3 regions of the Streptomyces sp. NPDC041191 genome follow, and region 2 is predicted to be linked to each of the others. Evidence: riboswitches for the same ligand, from Rfam matches in the RefSeq annotation. Region 2 holds a riboswitch; each other region holds the start of a gene.
What was found. A riboswitch is a leader RNA that binds a small molecule or an ion and turns the genes downstream of it on or off. The one in region 2 is predicted to bind cobalamin.
Positions count from the first base shown of each region.

Region 1 (5,485 bases), on a different contig from region 2:
AGGGCCTCGCGCAGGCCGGGCAGGGCCTGCGTGCCGCCCCAGATCTGGCGGGCGCGCAGGATGGAGAGGACCAGGTTGACCCGGGCCTCGCCGGCCGGGGCGCCGCCGAGGACGTGCAGGCCGTCGCGGATCTGGGCGTCCTTGACCTCGCACAGCCAGCCGTCGACGTGCAGCAGGAAGTCGTCGAAGCCGTCGTCCTCCGGCCGCTCCTCCAGCCCCAGGTCGTGGTCGAGCCGGGCGGCCTGGATCAGGGTCCAGATCTGGGCGCGGATCGCGGGCAGCTTCGCCGGGTCCATGGAGGAGATCTGCGCGTACTCGTCGAGCAGCTGCTCCAGGCGCGCGATGTCGCCGTACGAGTCGGCGCGGGCCATCGGCGGCACCAGGTGGTCGACCAGGGTCGCGTGCGCGCGCCGCTTGGCCTGCGTGCCCTCGCCCGGGTCGTTGACCAGGAACGGGTAGACCAGCGGCAGGTCGCCGAGGGCCGCGTCCGGGCCGCAGGCGGCGGACAGGCCGGCGTTCTTGCCGGGCAGCCACTCCAGGTTGCCGTGCTTGCCCAGGTGCACCATGGCGTCGGCGCCGAAGCCGCCGTCCTCGGCGCGGGCCGCGATCCAGCGGTAGGCGGCCAGGTAGTGGTGGGACGGCGGGAGGTCGGGATCGTGGTAGATCGCGATCGGGTTCTCACCGAAGCCGCGCGGCGGCTGGATGAGGATCAGGAGGTTCCCGCGCCGCAGGGCGGCGAGCACGATGTCGCCCTCCGGGTTCCGCGACCGGTCGAGGAACATCTCGCCGGGCGCCGGGCCCCAGTGCTCCTCGACGCGCGTGCGCAGCTCCTCGGGGAGGGTCGCGTACCAGCGCTTGTAGTCGGCGGCCGGGATGCGGACCGGGTTCCTGGCCAGCTGCTCCTCGGTCAGCCAGTCCTGGTCGTGGCCGCCGGCCTCGATGAGGGCGTATATCAGCTCGTCGCCGTCGCCCGAGACCAGGCCGGGCAGCTCCTCGGCGGGGCCGAAGTCGTACCCCTCCCCGATCAGCCGACGCAGCAGGGCGACGGCGGAGGCGGGGGTGTCCAGACCGACGGCGTTGCCGATGCGGGAGTGCTTGGTGGGGTACGCGGAGAGGACGAGCGCGATCCTCTTCCCGGCGTTCGGGATGTGCCGGAGGCGGGCGTGCCGCACGGCGATCCCGGCGACGCGGGCCGCGCGCTCGGGGTCCGCCACGTAGGCGGGCAGGCCGTCCTCGTCGATCTCCTTGAAGGAGAACGGGACGGTGATCAGGCGGCCGTCGAACTCGGGGACGGCGACCTGGCCCGCGGCGTCCAGCGGGGACAGGCCCTCGTCGTTCTCCTCCCAGGCCGCGCGGGAGCCGGTCAGGCACAGGGCCTGGAGGATCGGCACGTCGAGCGCGGCGAGCGCGCCCGCGTCCCACGCCTCCTCGTCGCCGCCCGCCTGCGCCTCGGCGGGCTTGGTGCCGCCCGCCGCGAGGACGGTGGTGACGAGGGCGTCGGCGGCGCGGAGGGTGTCGATCAGCTCCGGCTCGGGGGCGCGCAGGGAGGCCACGTACAGCGGGAGCGGCCGGGCGCCGGCGTCCTCGATCGCGTCGCACAGGGCGCCGACGAAGGCGGTGTTGCCGCTCATGTGGTGGGCGCGGTAGTAGAGCACGGCGACGGTCGGGCCGTCGGTGGCCTTCGGGGTGCGCTCCAGCGGGCCCCAGGTGGGGGCGGCGGCCGGGGCCTCGAAGCCGTGGCCGGTGAGCAGGACGGTGTCGGAGAGGAAGCGGGCCAGCTGCTCCAGGTTGGCGGGGCCGCCGTGCGCCAGGTAGGCGTGCGCCTCGGTGGCGACGCCGACGGGCACGGTGGAGACCTCCATCAGCTGGGCGTCGGGCGCCTGTTCGCCGCTGAGCACGACCACCGGCTTCCCCGAGGCGCGGATCGCGTCGAGCCCGTCCTCCCAGGAGCGGAGGCCGCCGAGGAGCCGGACGACGACGAGGTCGGCCCCGTCGAGGAGGCCGGGGAGGTCGGCGAGCGGGAGCCGGGCCGGGTTGGCGAACCGGTACGCGACCGGGCCGCCGGCCGCGCGGGCGCTGAGCAGGTCGGTGTCGGAGTGCGACAGCAGCAGGAGCATGGCGAGGCAGGCCTTCCTCGGGGTTGTCCGCGCCCCGGGTGGTCGTGTGGACGGCGGGAGTTCCTGACTCACCGCCCCGAAAGCGCCGGGCCGGTTCACAGTGGCGGGACCGCGCCGGAATCTCACCGGGCTTCCTCCCCGGGGCCCTGGGACCCCATGCCGCTTGCATCCTAGATCGTGGGCTCCGGGAGCCGGGAGGGCCGGGCGGTTCCCACCCGGCCGGGGACCCCGGCCCCGCCCGGCCGAAACCTGGAAGGCGCCCCCGGTCCCGCCCGGCCGAAACCCGGAAGACACCCCCGTACCCGCCCGCCCCGAACCCGGAAGGCGCCCCCGGGACCACCTGGCCAAAACCCGGAAGACACCCCCGCACCCGCCCGCCCGGAACCCGGAAGTCACCTCCGCACCCACCCGCCCCGAACCCGGAAGGCACCTCCGCACGCGCCCGCCGGGCGCCCGGGAGTCAGGCTGATCACACCCGGTCGGCAGCCGGTTCCCCGTGGGTATGCTCGCCGCCATGCCGCCCACCCCGTCCCCGACGCCCGACCCCGGCGCTCCCCGCGTACGGGACCGGGGCGACGCCTGTCCCGGGGCGCTGCGCCTGCACTCCGCCGACGACGGCCTCCTGGCCCGACTGCGGCTGCCCGGAGGCCGCCTGACGCCCCGTCAGGCAGAGGTCCTGGCAGACGCGGCGGAGACCCTGGGCGACGGGCGGATCAGCGTCACCTCGCGCGGCAACGCGGAGCTGCGCGGCCTGGCGGAGGGCTGCGGGGCGGAGCTGGCGCCGCTCCTGACGGAGGCGGGCCTGCTGCCCTCCCCCACCCACGAACGCGTCCGCAACATCGTGGCCTCCCCGGCCGCCGGACTCGACGGACTCGGCCACGCCGACGTGCAGTTGTGGGCCCGCGCGCTGGACGAACGGCTCTGCGCCGCGCCCTGGGCGGCGGCGCTCTCGGGCCGCTTCCTCTTCGTCCTCGACGACGGCCGGGGCGACGTCACCGGCCTCGGCGGCGATGTGACCTTGGTCGCAGCGGCCCCGGACGCCGCGCTCCTGCGCCTCGGCGGCCGCACCGTCCGCGTCGCCGCCGCCGACGCCCCGCGCGCCGCGCTCGCCGCCGCCCGCGCCTTCCTGTCCGCCGCCCGCGAGGCCGGTACGGGCGCCTGGCGCGTCCGCGAACTGCCGGAGGGGCACGACGTGGACGTGCGGGAAGCGCTCGCGCGGGCCGGGATCGCGGCGGAGGACGGACGGGAGCCGGTCCCGCCCCGTGCGGCGCCCCCCGCCCCCGGCCCCCTCGGCGCCTCCGCCCTCCACGTCCTCGCCCCCCTCGGCCGCCTCACCGCCGCCCAGCTGCGGGCCCTGCTGCCCGCCGGCGAGGTGCGGCTCACGCCCTGGCGCGGGGCCGTCGTCACCGGGACGGACCCCGGACGGCTGCCCGCCCTGGAGGCGCACGGCCTGATCACCCGGCCCGGCTCCCCCTGGGCCGGCGTCAGCGCCTGCACCGGACGGCCCGGCTGCGCCAAGTCGCTCGCGGACGTCCGGACGGACGCCGTGCCGGGCTCCCCCGGCCTGCCCGTCCACTACTCCGGGTGCGAGCGGCGCTGCGGCCGTCCGCACGGCGACTGGATCGACGTCCTCGCCGTCCCCGGCGGCGGCTATCTGGTGAACGGCGCCCCCACCCCCCGCACCTCCCTGCCCGAAGCCGTGGCCACGGCCCGTACGACGAGATGAGCGAGAGCAACAGGATGTTCGACTACGAGAAGGACGGGACGGAGATCTACCGCCGGTCCTTTGCCACGATCCGCGCCGAGGCGGACCTCACGGGCCTGCCCGCCGATGTCGCCCAGGTGGCGGTCCGGATGATCCACGCCTGCGGCATGACCGACCTCGTCCGGGACATCGCGTACTCGCCGGGCGTCGTCGCGAGCGCCCGCGCCGCGCTCCGGGCGGGCGCGCCGGTCCTCTGCGACGCGCAGATGGTCGCCAGCGGCGTCACCCGCAAGCGGCTGCCCGCCGGCAACGACGTGGTCTGCACGCTCTCCGACCCGGCCGTGCCGGGCCTCGCCGCCGAGCTGGGCACCACCCGTTCCGCCGCCGCCCTGGAGCTGTGGCGGGACCGTCTCGAAGGCTCCGTCGTCGCCATCGGCAACGCCCCCACCGCCCTCTTCCACCTCCTGGAGATGGTCGCGAAGGGCGCGGGGAAGCCCGCCGCCGTCCTCGGCATACCGGTCGGCTTCATCGGCGCCGCCGAGTCCAAGGACGCCCTCGCCGCCAACACCCTCGGCCTCGACCACCTCGTCGTCCGGGGCCGGCGCGGCGGCAGCGCCATGACGGCCGCCGCGATCAACGCCCTCGCGCACGAAGCGGAGATCCAGCAGTGACCGGGAACACCGTCGGCAAGCTGTACGGCGTGGGCCTCGGCCCCGGCGATCCGGACCTCCTCACCCTCGCCGCCGTGAAGGCCATCGCCGAGGCCGACGTGGTCGCGTACCACTCGGCCCGCCACGGCCGCTCCATCGCCCGCTCGATCGCCGCCCCGCACCTGCGCGAGGACCACGTCGAGGAGCGGCTGGTGTACCCGCTCACGGTGGAGACCACGGACCACCCCGGCGGCTACCGGGGCGCCCTGAACGACTTCTACGAGGAGGCGGCGGCCCGCCTCGCCGCCCACCTGGACGCGGGCCGCACCGTCGCGGTCCTCGCCGAGGGCGACCCGCTCTTCTACGGCTCGTACCAGCACATGCACAAGCGGCTCGCGCACCGCTACGACACGACCGTCGTCCCGGGCGTCACCTCGGTGAGCGCCGCCGCCGCCCGGCTCGGGGAGCCGCTGTGCGAGGCGGAGGAGGTCCTGACGATCGTTCCCGGCACGCTCCCGGAGGACGAGCTGACGGCCCGGCTCGCGGGCACCGACTCGGCGGTCGTCATGAAGCTCGGCCGCACCTTCCCCACCGTGCGGCGGGCCCTGGAGCGGGCGGGCCGCCTGGAGGACGCGCGGTACGTGGAGCGGGCGTTCATGGCGGGCGAGCGGACGGAGCGCCTGGCGGAGGTGGACCCGGAGTCCGTCCCGTACTTCTCGGTCGCCGTGCTGCCCTCCCGCATCGACCAGGAGCCCCCCGTACGGGACCGGGGCGAGGTCGTCGTCGTCGGCACCGGTCCGGCGGGCGCGCCCTGGCTGACCCCGGAGTCGCGCGGGGCGCTGCTCAACGCGGACGACCTGGTCGGCTACACCACCTACCTGGACCGGGTGCCGGTCCTGCGCCCCGGGCAGCGGCGGCACGGCTCCGACAACAAGGTGGAGTCGGAGCGCGCCGAGTTCGCCCTCGACCTGGCCCGGCGCGGGCACCGGGTCGCGGTCGTCTCGGGCGGCGAC
Region 1 is NZ_JBVIZC010000008.1:57,042-62,526, reverse strand. It holds gene cobN (cobaltochelatase subunit CobN) at 1-2,117, opposite strand, end outside; cobalamin riboswitch at 2,156-2,293, opposite strand; gene ACZ6AQ_RS17125 (cobalamin biosynthesis protein CobG) at 2,620-3,843, shown strand; gene ACZ6AQ_RS17120 (precorrin-8X methylmutase) at 3,840-4,493, shown strand; gene ACZ6AQ_RS17115 (precorrin-2 C(20)-methyltransferase) at 4,490-5,485, shown strand, end outside.
Region 1: another riboswitch for cobalamin. It lies ahead of cobN (cobaltochelatase subunit CobN); the one in region 2 lies ahead of ACZ6AQ_RS00275 (cobalamin biosynthesis protein).

Region 2 (5,485 bases):
GGGGACGTGGCGGGCCGCGGCGAGGGCGCGGAAGGTGGCCTCCCAGTCCAGGACCGGGGAGTCCAGGACGAGGCCGGCGATCCGGTCGCGCACCCCCGACTCGGCGGCGGCGCGCAGGGCCATCGACGCCCCGGTCCCCCAGCCGTGCAGGACGATCTTCCCGGCGCCCCGGCGGACGGCGAACCGGAGGGCGGCGTCGACGTCGCGCCACTCGGAGTCGCCGAGATGGGTGAGGCCGCCGGGGACGGGGGGCGCCCCCTCGTCCCCCCGGTAGGTGGGGACGAGGACGGGGATCTGGCGGCGGTGGTAGAAGGGGACGAGGTTCAGCGGGTGCTCGCGGGTGGCGCCGAGCCCGTGCAGGGCGATCACCCAGACGGAGCGCGGGGCGGGCACGAGCCAGGCGGGCAGGGGGCCGAGCTCGCCCGGGATCTCCACGTCCTCGTGGACGAGTCCGAGGGCGGTCGTCGGCGTCCCCCGGTGCAGCGCGGGGGTGAGCCGGACGCGGGCGCCGGGGCCGGGGGTGCCGAGCTCGACCCGTTCCAGGCGCCGGACGACGGTGTCGGCGGTGTGCGGGGTGCGGGCGAGGACGGGTCCGAGGACGGCGTGCAGGCCGGGGGCCTCCATGCCGTACGTGCCGGGCCGCAGCGAGGCGAGGCTGCGGGTGAGGGTGATCCGGTCGGGGGTCGTGGCGTGCACGGTCAGTCTCGGATCACCGGGCAGGGGCCGCTCCGACGGCACCTTGAGGGCGAGGTCGCTGGCGTACCGGCCGGCCGCCACCGCGGCCGCGCCGACACCGATCAGGGTGGTGACGGCCGTTGCCGTCGCTGTAGCCGGGCGCACGCTCCCAGTGTCCGCAGGGTGGGGGCGGACTGCCACCCGACGTGCGGGGCGGGCGGCCGGGACGACCCGTACGGCCCCGGGGCGGGCGAACGGGACCGGCCGTACGGCCCCGGGGCGGGCGCGGGGCGGTCCGCCGCCCGGGGAGACGCGGGCCGCCCCGGGAGGCGCGGGCGGGCCCGGGTCCCGGGCGGGGCCCGGGAGCCCTCCGGGACCTAAGCGGAATCTCCCGGCACCGGATAGGGACACCATGCCGCCCGCCCCAGTTCATCTTCCGTTCATCCAGGTTGCTTACGTTCGACGAGCCACTGACGTCAAACGATTGCCTGGGTAAATGGAACACATCACGCTGCTGCTCGCCATTGTGGTCGTGACAGCTCTCGTGTTCGATTTCACGAACGGTTTCCACGACACCGCCAACGCGATGGCCACGACCATCTCGACCGGTGCGCTCAAGCCCAAGACGGCGGTGGCCATGTCCGCCGCGCTGAACCTCGTCGGCGCGTTCCTGTCCGTGGAGGTCGCCAGGACGATCTCCGGCGGGATCATCAACGAAGAGGGCATCCGCACGGAGGTGATCTTCGCCGCGCTGGTCGGCGCCATCCTGTGGAACCTGCTGACCTGGCTGCTCGGACTCCCGTCCAGCTCCTCCCACGCCCTCTTCGGCGGTCTCATCGGCGCCGCGGTCATGTCGGCCGGCTGGTCGGCCGTGAACGGCTCCACCATCGTCACCAAGGTCCTCATCCCGGCCGTCGCCGCGCCGATCGTCGCCGGCCTCGCCGCGATGGCCGCCACCCGGCTGACGTACCTGATCAAGGCCGACCCCGGGGCGAAGGCCACGGCCAAGGGCTACCGGGCCGGCCAGATCGCCTCCGCCGGTCTCGTCTCCCTCGCCCACGGCACCAACGACGCCCAGAAGACGATGGGCATCATCACCCTGGCCCTGGTCACCCAGGGCGTCGTCGCCCCCGGCTCGAACCCGCCCCTGTGGGTCGTCGTCTCCGCCGGCGTCGCCATCGCGCTCGGCACCTACCTCGGCGGCTGGCGCATCATCCGCACCATGGGCAAGGGCCTCACCGACCTCCGGCCGCAGCAGGGCTTCGCCGCCCAGACCAGCGCCGCCACGGTCATCCTGGCCTCCTCGCACCTCGGCTTCTCCCTCTCCACCACCCAGTCCTGCTCGGGTGCCGTGATGGGCGCGGGCCTGGGCCGCAAGGGCGGTGTCGTCCGCTGGTCGACCGCGACCCGGATGTTCGTCGCCTGGGGCCTGACCCTGCCCGCCGCGGGCCTGGTCGGCGCCGGTGCCGAGTTCCTCACCCAGCAGGGCCCCTGGGGCATCGCCGCCGTCGCGGTCCTGCTGATCGCCGGGTCGGCCGTGATCTGGTCGCTCTCCCGCCGCAAGCCGGTCGACCACCACAACGTCACGGCCGACGACCCGCACGCCGAGGAGCCCGCGGGCGTCGTGACCACCGCCGTCGCGGCCGTCACCCCGCCGCCGGCCGGCTCCTTCACCGCCGTCACGGACGAGGACCTCAAGGCGACCATCCCCGCCCCGGTCCCCACCGACCCGACCGCTCCCCCGGCCCCGGCCGCGAAGGTCTAAGGAAAGAACCGCATGAAGATCGACTGGGCAGCCCTCGGCTCCGTCTTCGGAGTCAGCCTCGTGGCGACCGTCGCCCTGGTGGGCCTCTTCTCCCTCGGCATCGTCGGCCTCACCAAGCAGGAGGAGGCCGCCGCCCGGGGGGACTCCGCCGCCCCGGCCCGCGCCGGTGCCTACGCCTGCTTCGGACTGTGCCTGGCGGCCGTGGCCTACGGCATCCACCTGATCGTCGCCTGACGGTCCCCGCTCCGCCGGCCGGGCGGTCCGCACCTCCGGGTGCGGGCCGCCCGGTTTCCGTGTCTGTGGCACTCCGCACAGTGCGCCGCCGCAGGTCAAGGGGGAGTTGACGCCCGTTCTCGGGGCGTGGTGGACTGCCGGGGCCATAAGAGCGCGTGCCGTGAACGGCGTCGTCCGCCCCGGAGGGCGGGCGGCACTTCCGGCACACGCCCTACGGCGGCAGCAGAGGAAGTCCGGTGCGAATCCGGCGCGGTCCCGCCACTGTGACCGGCCCCCCAGGGGGCCGGGAGTCAGGAACTCTCGCCGCCGGTCACGTCGATCCGGGGCGCGGACCCTGAGTGAGGACACAGCACCATGCCCGGCCGCTCCAGAGCCACCGGCGTCTTCGCGTACGGCGCGGCCGCGGGTCTCGCCGTCGACCTGGTCCTCGGCGACCCCCGCCGCGGACACCCCGTCGCCGCCTTCGGCCGCGCGGCCGCCGCCGTCGAACGGCGCCTCCACCACGACCACCGGGGCTGGGGCGCCCTGCACGCCGCCGTCTGCGCCGGTTCCACCGTCGCGCTCGGCGCCCTCGCCGCCCGGGCCGTGCGCGACCGGCCGGCCGCCTCCGCGGCGCTGACCGCCGCCTCCGTCTGGGCCGTCGTCGGCGGGACCACCCTGGGCCGGGAGGCCCGCGCGATCGGCGGGGCGCTGGCCGCCGGGGACCTGGAGGCGGCCCGCGAGCGGCTGCCGCACCTGTGCGGGCGCGACCCGCAGTCCCTGGACGGGCCCGCGACGGCCCGCGCGGTCGTCGAGTCGGTCGCCGAGAACACCTCGGACGCCGTGGTCGGCGCCCTCTTCTGGGGGGCGGTCGCGGGCGTGCCGGGGCTCGTCGGCTTCCGGGCCGTCAACACCCTGGACGCGATGGTGGGCCACACGTCCCCCCGGTACCGCCGCTTCGGCTGGGCCTCGGCCCGCCTGGACGACCTGGCCGGCTGGCCCGGGGCCCGGCTGACGGCCGTGCTCGCGGCCGTCGCGGGCGGGAACCCGCGCGGGGCCGTACGGGCCTGGCGGGCGGACGCGCCGAAGCATCCGAGCCCCAACGCGGGCCCGGTCGAGGCGTCCTTCGCGGGCGCGCTGGGCGTACGGCTCGGCGGCACCCTCTCGTACGGCGGCCGGGTCGAGCACCGGCCGGTCCTGAACGGGACGGGGCGGGCCGTCGAGGTGGCCGACATCGAACGGGCGGTGGCGCTCTCGCGCCGGGTGACCGCGCTGACCCTGGCCGCCTGCGTGGGCGGCCGTCTGATCGCCGACGCCGTGCGGCGCGGGAAGCGGAGGGCTTCATGAGGGGCGGGGGACTGCTGGTCGCCGGGACCACGTCCGACGCGGGCAAGAGCGTCGTGACGGCCGGGATCTGCCGCTGGCTGGTCCGCAGGGGCCTGAAGGTGGCACCGTTCAAGGGGCAGAACATGTCCCTCAACTCCTTCGTCACCCGCGAGGGCGCCGAGATCGGACGGGCCCAGGCCATGCAGGCGCGGGCCGCCCGGGTCGAGCCGACCGCGCTGATGAACCCGGTGCTGCTCAAGCCGGGCGGCGACCGCTCCAGCCAGGTCGTCCTGATGGGGAAGCCGGTGGGCGAGCTGAGCGCCAAGGGGTTCTTCGGGGGGCCCGGGGGGTCGTCCCCCGGGAAGGCACTGCACGGGGGGCGCCAGAAGGACCTGTTCGAGCCGGTCATGGCGTGCCTGGAGGAGCTGCGGAGCACGTACGACGCGGTGATCTGCGAGGGCGCCGGCAGTCCGGCCGAGATCAACCTGCGGCGCACCGACATCGTGAACATGGGCGTGGCGCGGGCCGCGCGGCTGCCCGTGGTGGTGGTCGGGGACATCGACCGGGGCGGGGTCTTCGCCCAGTTCTTCGGCACGACGGCGCTGCTGTCCCCCGAGGACCAGGCGCTCGTCGCCGGATACCTGGTGAACAAGTTCCGGGGCGACGTGAGCCTGCTCGAACCGGGTCTCGACATGCTGCACGGCCTGACCGGGCGCCGGACCCTCGGCGTCCTGCCGTACGCGCACGGGCTCGGCATCGACGAGGAGGACGGCCTGCGCGTGTCGCTGCGGGGCGCCGTCCGGGAGTCGGTGGTGGCGCCGCCGGTCGGCGCGGACGTGCTGCGGGTCGCCGTGTGCGCCGTACCGCTGATGTCGAACTTCACGGACGTGGACGCGCTCGCGGCCGAGCCGGGCGTGGTCGTCCGGTTCGTGGACCGTCCCGAGGAGCTGGCCGACGCGGACCTGGTGGTCGTCCCGGGCACGCGCGGCACGGTGAAGGCGCTCGCCTGGCTGCGGGAGCGCGGGATCGCGGACGCCCTGGCCCGGCGCGCGGCCGAGGGCCGGCCGGTGCTCGGCGTCTGCGGCGGCTTCCAGGTCCTCGGCGAGCGGATCGAGGACGAGGTCGAGTCGAGGGCCGGTGTGGTGGACGGGCTCGGACTGCTTCCCGTACGGGTGCGGTTCGGGACCGAGAAAACCCTGGCCCGGCCGGTCGGCGAGGCGCTGGGCGAACGGGTGGAGGGGTACGAGATCCACCACGGCGTCGCGGACGTGCGGGGCGGCGAGGCGTTCCTGGACGGCTGCCGGGTCGGCTCCGTGTGGGGCACCCACTGGCACGGCTCGCTGGAGAGCGACGGCTTCCGGCGGGCCTTCCTGCGGGAGGTCGCGGCGGTGGCGGGGCGGCGGTTCGTCCCGGCCCCCGACACGTCGTTCGACGCGCTGCGCGAGGAACAGCTCGACCGGCTCGGTGACCTGATCGAGGAGCACGCGGACACGGACGCGCTGCTGC
Region 2 is NZ_JBVIZC010000001.1:48,833-54,317, forward strand. It holds gene ACZ6AQ_RS00260 (alpha/beta hydrolase) at 1-840, opposite strand, end outside; gene ACZ6AQ_RS00265 (inorganic phosphate transporter) at 1,172-2,440, shown strand; gene ACZ6AQ_RS00270 (hypothetical protein) at 2,453-2,674, shown strand; adenosylcobalamin (AdoCbl) riboswitch at 2,899-2,975, shown strand; gene ACZ6AQ_RS00275 (cobalamin biosynthesis protein) at 3,029-4,000, shown strand; gene ACZ6AQ_RS00280 (cobyric acid synthase) at 3,997-5,485, shown strand, end outside.

Region 3 (5,485 bases), on a different contig from region 2:
GCGTCCGCGTCGGGGGCCGCCTGCTGGACGGGGATCGGCGCGGCGGCGGCCGTCGACGCCCGGGCCGCGCGGGCGATCCGGGTGGCCGGGCGGGAGCGCAGGTAGTACGTCGTCTTCAGGCCCTGCTTCCAGGCGTACGCGTACATCGACGACAGCTTGCCGATGGTGGGCGTCTCCAGGAACAGGTTCAGCGACTGCGACTGGTCCAGGAACGGGGTGCGGGCGGCGGCCATGTCGATCAGGCCGCGCTGCGGGATCTCCCAGGCCGTGCGGTACAGCTCGCGCACCTCGGCCGGGACCCAGGTGAAGCCCTGCACCGAGCCGTTGGCGTCGCGCAGCGCCTCGCGGGTCTGCGCGTCCCACACGCCGAGCTCCTTCAGCTCGGCCACCAGGTAGGAGTTGACCTGGAGGAACTCGCCCGACAGCGTCTCGCGCTTGAACAGGTTGGACACCTGCGGCTCGATGCACTCGTACACGCCGGCGATCGAGGCGATCGTCGCGGTCGGCGCGATGGCGAGGAGCAGCGAGTTGCGCATGCCGACGGCGGCGATCCGCTCGCGCAGCGCGGCCCAGCGCTCCGGCCAGTTCAGCTCCACGTCGTAGTGGTCGGGGTGCAGCACGCCGCGGGCGGCGCGGGTCTTCTCCCAGGCGGGGAGCGGGCCGTTGCGCTCGGCCAGGTCGGCGGACGCCTCGTACGCGGCGAGCATGATCCGCTCGGCGATCCGGGTGGAGAGCGCCCGCGCCTCCGGGGAGTCGAAGGGCAGCCGCAGCTGGAAGAAGACGTCCTGGAGGCCCATGGCGCCCAGGCCGACCGGGCGCCAGCGGGAGTTGGAGCGGCCCGCCTGCTCGGTCGGGTAGAAGTTGATGTCCACGACCCGGTCGAGGAAGGTGACGGCCGTGCGGACGGTGGCGTCCAGGCGCTCCCAGTCGATGGCGCCGTTCCGCACGAACGCGCCGAGGTTGACCGAGCCCAGGTTGCAGACCGCGGTCTCGCCGTCGTCGGTGACCTCCAGGATCTCCGTGCAGAGGTTGGAGGAGTGGACGGTGTGGCCGGGCTCGGCGGTCTGGTTGGCCGTCCGGTTCGAGGCGTCCTTGAAGGTCATCCAGCCGTTGCCGGTCTGGGCCAGGGTCCGCATCATCCGGCCGTACAGGTCGCGGGCCGGCATCGTCTTGCGGGCGAGCCCGGCCGCCTCGGCCGCGCGGTACGCGGCGTCGAACTCGTCGCCCCACAGGTCGACCAGCTCGGGCACGTCCGACGGGGAGAACAGCGACCACTCGGCGTCGGCGTTCACGCGGCGCATGAACTCGTCCGGGACCCAGTGCGCCAGGTTGAGGTTGTGCGTGCGGCGCTGGTCCTCGCCCGTGTTGTCGCGGAGCTCCAGGAACTCCTCGATGTCCGCGTGCCAGGTCTCCAGGTAGACGGCGGCGGCGCCCTTGCGCCGGCCGCCCTGGTTCACGGCCGCGACGGAGGCGTCCAGGGTCTTCAGGAACGGCACGATGCCGTTGGAGTGCCCGTTGGTGCCCCGGATCAGGGAACCGCGGGCGCGGATCCGGGAGTACGAGAGGCCGATGCCGCCTGCGTGCTTCGAGAGGCGCGCGACCTGGTGGTAGCGGTCGTAGATGGAGTCCAGCTCGTCCTGGGGGGAGTCCAGGAGGTAGCAGGAGGACATCTGCGGGTGGCGGGTGCCGGAGTTGAAGAGCGTCGGCGAGGACGGCAGGTAGTCCAGGCGGCTCATCAGGCCGTACAGCGCGGCGACCTCGTCGAGCGCGCGGACGCTCTCGTCCTCGGCCAGGCCGCAGGCGACGCGCAGCATGAAGTGCTGGGGGGTCTCGATCACCTTGCGGGTGATCGGGTGGCGCAGCAGGTAGCGCGAGTAGAGGGTGCGCAGGCCGAAGTAGCCGAAGCGGTCGTCGCCGGCCGGGTCGATCGTCGCGTCGAGACGGTCGGCGTGCAGCGCGACGAACCCGGCGGTCCGGTCCGCGATCAGGCCCTCGCGGTGGCCCACGGCCACGGAGGCGGAGAAGGCGACGGAGCCCTGGGAGGCGGCCTCGTCCGCGATGGTGAGGGTCAGGAGGCGGGCGGCGAGCCGGGAGTACGCGGGGTCCTCGGCGATCAGGCCGGCGGCCGCCTCGGTGGCCAGCTCGCGCAGCTCCGCCTCGTCCGACGCGGCGCTGCGGCCGCGCAGCGCGGCGGCGGCGACCTTGCCGGGGTCGGTGTCGGGGAGATCGGCGGTGAGGTCGGTCAGGGTCCGCAGCAGCACGGTCCCGGGTCCGTCGCTCTCGACCGCGGAAGCCTCGGCCGAAGCCGGATCGGCGGGCGCGATGGTCACGTGGGGGCTCTCCCTCGCTCGGCTCGGGGCCGCGGGGAGGGAAGGCGGGCAGGCGGGCGTCCAGGCACGACGCGCCGCGTCCGCCGGCCCACTCCGCGAGGCCCGGACGTCTGTGGCACCCGGGCCGGACGGACCGGGCGCGCTGACGGCAGGTGCTCGGACTCGCTCCGGACGAAACAGCACGAAGCACACCGTTGCGGGACAGTTCCGGATTCGCGCCGGATTCCCCTGCGTCGACAGCGAGGACGAGCATACATGTGGGGGGCGCCGCTCGTGGCACCCCCCACATGTTGTGTCACCCCGGGGGCGGAGGGGAGGCTCAGAACTCCAAGGAGTAGGTGCGCAGCGGGTGATCGGGGATCGGCTCCCAGTCCCGGTGCGGGGTGCGGACGAAGCCCAGGCGCTCGTAGATCCGGTGCGCGGAGACCATCACGGCGTCCGTGGAGAGCACGATCCGGGCGCACCCCGGGAGGGCCCGCGCCCGGTCGGTACAGGCCCGTACGAGCGCCTCCCCGATGCCCCGGCCGCGGGCCTCCCGGGCGACCACGAGCATCCGGAACTCGGCCTCGCCCTCCACGGCGATGTCGGCCCACGGCGTGCCGCCCCGGGCGAAGGTCACCCCGCCGACGATCCGGCCCGCCGCGGTCCCGGTGTCCTCCGCGACGAGGACCTCGCTCTCGCGGGCCCGCCGCGCGGTGTCCCGCAGCACCTCCAGGTAGGAGTCCTCGGCCCCGTACTTCAGCAGTCCGTCGTCCAGATAGGTGCGCCCGGTCAGCTCGCCGAGCGCCTCGTACTCCTCGGGCCGTACCGCCCTGATCGTGAAGTCCATGGGTGCAGTGTGCCCGCCGGGGACGCGGCGGGGCCCGGGGGTCTCCGGCGGAGGCCCCCGGGCCCGTCGTACGCGCGCGAGGTCAGTGCGTCGGCGCGGTGGTCTTCTCCATCTCGGCCTTCACGCCCGGGTCGCCGGCGTCCGCCGTGTAGTCGGACGGCGAGGTCTCGTCCACGCCCTCGGGGGCCTTGACGGCCTTGAGGACGAAGGTGAGGACCACGGTGACCAGGACGTTGAGGACGAAGGCGGTGAGACCGATGTAGCCGATCTCGCCGATGCCCGGGATCTCGGCGGAGGAGCCGCCGAAGTGCTTCTGGGTCGGGCTGGCGACGCCGTACGCGGCGACCGTGCCGTAGACCATGCCGACCGCCCAGCCCGCGAGCAGCGCCCAGCGGTGGAACCAGCGGGTGAACAGGCCGCCGACCAGGGCCGGGAAGGTCTGCAGGATCCAGATGCCGCCGAGGAGCTGGAAGTTGATCGCGACCGTCTTGTCCATGGTGAGGACGAAGACGAGCGCGCCGACCTTCACCAGGAGGGAGACCAGCTTGGAGACCTTGGTCTCCTGGGCCGGGGTCGCGTCCGGCCTGATGAAGTCCTTGTAGATGTTGCGGGTGAAGAGGTTGGCCGCGGCGATCGACATGATCGCGGCCGGGACGAGCGCGCCGATGCCGATCGCGGCGAACGCGACGCCCGCGAACCAGTCCGGGAACATGGTCTCGAAGAGCTGCGGGATGGCGAGCTGGCCGTTCTTCACCTTGATCCCGGCGGCGATCGCCATGAAGCCGAGCAGCGCGAGCAGGCCCAGCATCAGCGAGTACAGCGGCAGGATCGTGGTGTTGCGGCGGATGACCTCGCGGCTCCGGGACGACAGGGTCGCCGTGATGGAGTGCGGGTACATGAAGAGCGCGAGCGCGGAGCCGAGCGCGAGCGTCGCGTACGTCCACTGGCCGGCCTCGCCGGGGACGAGCGCGCCGCGCGGCTTGCCGGTCGCCGGGTTGGTCTGCGCGAACGCCTCGCCCGCCTTGGCGAAGATCTCGTCGAAGCCGCCCAGCTTGATCGGGATGTAGATGATCGCCACCGCGATGACGAGGTAGATCAGGGTGTCCTTGACGAAGGCGATGAGCGCGGGGGCGCGCAGGCCCGAGGAGTACGTGTACGCCGCGAGGACGCCGAAGGCGAGCAGCAGCGGCAGGTCCTTGACGAACCAGTGCGTGGTCTCGCCGCCGCCGACGCCCATCACGTCCAGGACGGCCTGGATGCCGACGAGCTGGAGCGCGATGTACGGCATGGTGGCGAGGATGCCGGTGACCGCCACCGCGAGCGACAGGCCCTTGGAGCCGAAGCGGCCCCGGACGAAGTCGGAGGTGGTGACGTACCCGTGCTTGTGCGACACCGACCACAGGCGGGGCAGGAAGGTGAAGATCAGCGGGTACACCAGGATCGTGTACGGGACGGCGAAGAAGCCGGCCGCGCCCGCCGCGTAGATGGCCGCGGGGACGGCGACGAAGGTGTACGCCGTGTAGAGGTCGCCGCCGAGCAGGAACCACGTCACCCAGGTGCCGAACGACCGGCCGCCGAGGCCCCATTCGTCGAGGCTGTGCTCGTTCTCGGCCTTGCGCCACTTGGCCGCCAGGAAGCCCATGACCGTGACGGCCAGGAAGAAGAAGACGAAGACGCCGAGCGCCACGCCGTTCACGCCGTCCTTCATCGCGCGTCACCTCCCCTGCGGGACCGCTGGTCCCGCTGCCACAGCTTGTACGCGATCATGGTGAGCACGGTGGAGACCAGCACCCAGAGCATCTGGTACCAGTAGAAGAAGGGGATGCCGGCGAAGAGCGGCTCCACCTTCGCGTAGGAACCCACCCAGAGCATCGCCACGAACGGGGCGACGAGGCAGAGCGCGATCACCACCCGCAGGGGGGTGACGACCGGTTGCCGTACCGGTGCCGCTTCCTCGTGTGGTGTTTTCCCGCGTGCCGCTTCTGGCATGGCGATTCCGTCCCCTCGCTGATCACCTCGGTGGTGGTGGGGAAATCTAGGGGACGCGTCCGTGGCAGGGAACCCCCGTCCGCATAACGGATGCGACGCGTCGGTGGAGGTGTGGTGAGGACGGACGCGGCAGGTGTCAGAGCCAGCCCTCCTTGGCCGCCCGCACCCCCGCCTCGAACCGGCTGCGCGCGCCCAGCCGGCCCATCAGCTCCGAACTCATCCGGCGGACGGTCCGCAGCGAGATGCCCAGGCGGCGGGCGGCGATGTCGTCCGTGCAGCCGATGCCCAGGAGCATGAGCAGCTCCCGTTCCTGGGGGGAGAGGTCGTGCTCGTCGCG
Region 3 is NZ_JBVIZC010000006.1:313,699-319,183, forward strand. It holds gene ACZ6AQ_RS14790 (ribonucleoside-diphosphate reductase subunit alpha) at 1-2,330, opposite strand, end outside; cobalamin riboswitch at 2,461-2,587, opposite strand; gene ACZ6AQ_RS14795 (GNAT family N-acetyltransferase) at 2,650-3,159, opposite strand; gene mctP (monocarboxylate uptake permease MctP) at 3,242-4,867, opposite strand; gene ACZ6AQ_RS14805 (DUF3311 domain-containing protein) at 4,864-5,148, opposite strand; gene ACZ6AQ_RS14810 (LuxR C-terminal-related transcriptional regulator) at 5,285-5,485, opposite strand, start outside.
Region 3: another riboswitch for cobalamin. It lies ahead of ACZ6AQ_RS14790 (ribonucleoside-diphosphate reductase subunit alpha); the one in region 2 lies ahead of ACZ6AQ_RS00275 (cobalamin biosynthesis protein).